Regions from separate parts of the Paraburkholderia acidisoli genome, predicted to be linked through region 1. Evidence: riboswitches for the same ligand, from Rfam matches in the RefSeq annotation. Region 1 holds a riboswitch; the other holds the start of a gene.
What was found. Region 1 has a riboswitch for cobalamin ahead of cobG (precorrin-3B synthase). Riboswitches for the same ligand answer to the same signal wherever they lie in the genome.
Positions count from the first base shown of each region.

Region 2: another riboswitch for cobalamin. It lies ahead of FAZ98_RS25995 (TonB-dependent receptor domain-containing protein); the one in region 1 lies ahead of cobG (precorrin-3B synthase).

Region 1 is NZ_CP046914.1:1,558,185-1,560,570, reverse strand. Features, by position in the region: gene cbiE (precorrin-6y C5,15-methyltransferase (decarboxylating) subunit CbiE) at 1-682, opposite strand, end outside; cobalamin riboswitch at 755-946, shown strand; gene cobG (precorrin-3B synthase) at 1,039-2,386, shown strand, end outside.
Region 2 is NZ_CP046915.1:852,061-854,446, reverse strand. Features, by position in the region: gene FAZ98_RS26000 (S9 family peptidase) at 1-310, shown strand, start outside; cobalamin riboswitch at 507-699, shown strand; gene FAZ98_RS25995 (TonB-dependent receptor domain-containing protein) at 808-2,386, shown strand, end outside.

The DNA.
Region 1 (2,386 bases):
GCGCCGCGACTTCGCCGGCATGCCAGGCATCGGCGCGGCCGTCGATACGGCGTTCGCACGGGCCGCCCAGATGCTCGAATACGGTCAGACGCGTTGCGCCGAAACCGGCTTCGGCGAGCAACGCGGCGAGCGCGGCGGGCGTGCGGCCGTCGGCGCTCAAGGCGAGCACGCGTGAACGCGCGTAGAGCTGGCGGCGCAACGCGTCGAGCGGACGGCCGACCAGCGAGACCATGGCCGTGTCCTGCAACGCCCAGCCGAGCCGGGCCGCCGCGAGCGAGAGCGACGAAGGCGCGGGCAGCACGCGCATTTCGCCGGGCGCGAGATGGCGCGCGAGCGTCGCGCCCACGCCGAACAGCATCGGGTCGCCGCTCGCGAGCACGCACACGCCGTGCTTCGCGTGGTTTTCCGCATCGGCATCGACATCGACATTCGCATCGGCGGCCGCATGGACATTGGCCTCGACATCGACATGCGCCGCGCGATACGCCAGCAACGCTGTGACGCTGAACGGCTGCGGCCACGCCTCGCGGCGCGCCCGCACGCGCGCGGGCAGCATCGCGAGATGCCGCGCGCCGCCCGTCACGATAGCCGCGTCGAACAGCGCGCGCCTTGCCTCGCGCGCGAGTCCCGCATATCCGTCGTCGCCAATGCCGATCACCGTCAGCCACGCCTTGCCCTGCATCCGCTCTCCGTTTTCGGGGTCGTGCCGCGCGCCCGCAAGCCGTTCGCTGGCCGGGACGCGCATGAAAACGGGCATAATACCGCTTCCGCCGGCGCCTTCAGGCTGAAAAGCGTGAAGGCTCAAAAGGGAACACAGCGAAGCTGTGGCCGCCCCCGCGACTGTGAGCAGCGAGACCGCATCCACCCGAGCCACTGGTTTTACCGGGAAGGCCGATGCGGTTCGCGACCTGCGAGCCAGGAGACCTGCCGGCCGAACCGTTGAACGTACCCATGCCGGGCGGGGTGTACCGCTGGGTGTTTTTGTAGCGCCGCCTGACGCACGCCCGTGCGCCGAAGCGACGCGTTTGCGCCATGCCCTTGAAGCCCGATTCCACACTCACGTCCGCCGCCGACGCCGCGATCCGCCCTTCCGCGTGTCCGGGCCTCGTGCGCGTGGTCGCCGCGCGCGACGGCGGCATTTGCCGCGTGCGCCTGCCCGGCGGCGTGCTGCGCGCGGCAGCCGCGCGCGCGCTCGCCGCGGCCGCGCTGACGCATGCGCGCGGCGTGCTCGAATTGACGAATCGCGCCAACGTGCAGATTCGCGGCGTGCGCGCGAGCGAAGAAGCGGCCTTGAGCGCGGCGCTGATCGCGGCGGGTCTCGGCCCTCATGGCCTCCATGGCGCCGATACCGCGAGCACGCGCGCGCAAACCTGCGTCGCCGACGAATTGCGCAACGTGATGCAAAGCCCGCTCGCGGGTCTCGATCCGCACGCGCACGACACCGCGCCACTGGCCGCCGCGCTCATCGACATGCTGCAGGGCGAGCCGCGTTTTGCCGCGCTCTCGCCGAAATTCGCGCTGCTGCTCGACGGCGGCGAACGCCTCGCGGAGCGCGCGCATCCGCACGACATCTGGCTCGCGGCGCTGCCGCGCGAGGCGGAAGATGCCGGGCAAGCGCACTATGCGCTGGGTCTCGCGGGCTGTCCGGGAGAGACGCCGCTCGGCACGCTGGCCGCGAGCGACATTTGCGCGACGGTGCGGGCGCTGCTGCACGCGTTCCTCGATTTCGCCGATAACGACAGCCGCATCCAGCGCATGCGCGACATCGCCGCGACGAATGCGATGAACGCTACAAACGCGATGGACGCGCTGCTCGAACGCGCGCGCGGGCATGCGGGTTTCGCGCTCGCGCCGTATCGCCGCGACGAAGCAACGCGCCCACGCGCCACCGCAACGAACGCGGCGCTACGCCTCGGCGCGCACGCGCTGCAGCCGGACGGCAGCGGCTACGTGGGCGCGCAACCGGCGCTCGGCCGCATCGAGGCGGCCACGCTGAACGCGCTCGCCACGCTCGCGCAAACGCACGGCGACGGCACGCTGCGCGTCACGCCGTGGCAAGGCCTGCTAATGCCGAACGTGAGCGCGCAGGCAATGCCCGCCGTGCTCGCCGCGTTCGACGCGCTCGGTCTCGTCGTCACGCGCGCGCATCCGCTCGCGCGGCTGATCGCCTGCGCGGGCTCGCCGGGCTGCGCGAAAAGCCACGCCGACACCAAAGCCGACGCGCACCGCCTCGCCGCCCTGCTGCCGCACGACGCCAACGCCGCCGAAGTCCACCTGAGCGGCTGCGAGCGCTCGTGCGCCGCCGCCCATCGCGCGACGTTCACGCTGCTTGCGTGCGCGCCCGGCCATTACGACCTTTACCGGCGTGACGATGTCGATGAGAAAG
Region 2 (2,386 bases), on a different replicon from region 1:
GCACCAGGCGAACCGCATTGCCCGGCCGCTGCTGATCGCGCAGGGCGCGAACGACCCGCGCGTGCGCCAGGACGAAAGCGACCAGATGGTCGCGGCGATGAAGCACAACGGCATTCCCGTGACCTATCTGCTGTATCCCGACGAAGGCCACGGTTTCGCGCGCCCCGTGAACCGCTTTTCGTACTACGCGGTGGCCGAGGCGTTTCTCGCGCGCTATCTCGGCGGCCGCGCCGAGCCCATGACGGCGGCGGAACGGCAGGCTTCGTCGATGCAGGTGGTCGAGGCCGGAGACATGCACGAACTAGCCTGAAGCGCGGGCGCGCGTGGCGGCGCGCGCGCCGGATACCGGCAAAGCGACCCGTTGCGCACAGCGCCGCCCCCGTGTGCGACCGAAAACCGCGCCGGAACCTCGTCTTGCGGCGCGCGTTCCGGCGTTTTCACCACACTTCGCGCCGAATTCGCGTGCCGGACGTCGACGCAAGTTGACGCCCGTACCGCACCGCCCTTACCCTTGCGCGCTGATGGTTCCCGGCGACGGGATCAAAAGGGAACGCAGTGAGGCGCGCGCGCCGAGTCTGCGGCTGCCCCCGCAACTGTCAGCGGCGAGTTCATGCCACGCGTGGCCACTGGGAAACCGGGAAGGCCGGCATCGAGCGACGACCCGCGAGCCAGGAGACCTGCCATCGCTCGAGTCCAGCAGCCGCAGCGGGCGGGGTCCCCCAATGCGCAAAAGCGTCGCGCGCGTGCTTGCGCGCGTGCGCCCGTTGCACGGACAGCCCGCCATCAGGAGCTGTTTCCAGCCGCATCATGAAGTTTCCCTATACCTTACTCGCCACGGCCGCGCTCGCCTGCGCCTCGCAAGCCGCCCACGCCGACAGCAATACCAACACCGACACCACGCTGCCGAACATCCTCGTCACCGGGGACACGCAGCACTTGCCGCAGTCGTTCGACGGCCGCTACGCGAGCACCCAGGTGCTCACGCGCGCCGATCTCGACCGTCTCTCGCCCGCCGACCCGAGCATCACCCAGGCGCTCGCCACGCTGCCCGGCGTGACCGTGCTGCAGAACGGCGGCCCCGGCACGACGGCGGCGGTCAGCATCCGCGGCTCGTCCGCGACCCAGGTGGCGGTATTCATCGACGGCATTCGCGTGGGCTCGGCCACCACGGGCACCGCCGAGTGGGCCGATCTGCCGACGGACGCGTTCGATCGCGTCGAGGTGATTTCGGGTCCGGCGGCCGCCTCGTTCGGCGCCGACGCCATGGGCGGCGTGGTGCAACTGTTCACGCGCCGCGCCGCGAATCAGCCGAACCAGACCACGGTGTCGTTCGGCGGCGGCTCGAACAAGACCTTCGACACGCAGTTGCGCACCTCGGGCACGATCCCGTCGACGGGCCCGCTCGCGGCGCTCGGCGGCGTCACGTACTCGCTCGGGCTGCACGACTACAACACGGCCGGCATCGACGCGACCGCGCCCTACGCCTACGGCCACGAAAACGGCCGCAACCCGTATCACGCGCAGGACCTCGACGCGCGCCTCGGCTACGCGCACGAGAACTGGTCGATCTCAACCTTCGCGCTCTATCACCGCAGCGATCTTTCGTACGACTTTCTCGGCGGCGACGACCACCAGCGCGACAACCAGCTCACCACGGGCATCGCGTTCCATCTGGACCTCACGCCGACCACGCAGTTCGATCAGTCGCTCGGCTATGCCACGGACCGCCAGTTCCTCTACGCGAACGACCCCACGATCGCCACCGACGAGATCGACTCGACGCGCCTCTCCACGTCCACCTCGATCACGCATCAGGAAACGGGCCACACGTTGTTCGGCCAGCCGCTCTCGGGCGAAACCCGGCTCGCGTACGACTTCACGCGCGAACTGGCGTTCCTGCCCGTGGACATTCCGAACGGCGTGCCCGCGCGCAACGATTCGGCGGTCTCCATGCACCAGGCGGCAACGCTCGGCCCGCTCACGCTGTTCCTCGCGGGCCGCCACGAGATCGTGCAAGGCCGCGCGGTGAACACGGGCAACGCGGCGCTCGCGTGGGCGATCACGCCGGTGTACACGGCGCGCGTCTCGTACGGCAACGCGTTCCGCCTGCCCACGTTCAACGACCTGTACTACCCGGGCTACGCGAATCCGGACCTGCAGCCCGAGCGCAGCGATACGGTGGAAGCGGCGCTCGACGCGACCACGGGCATTGGCACCTTCACGGCCGCGATTTACGACACGCGCGTGCACGATCTCATCAGCTACGACGCCGTCACGTATCTGCCCGTGAACGTGGGCAAGGCACACATTCAGGGCCTTGAATTGTCGTACAAGGGCACGCTCGGGAAATACACGCCGGTGAGTCTCGCGGTGGGCATTCTGAATC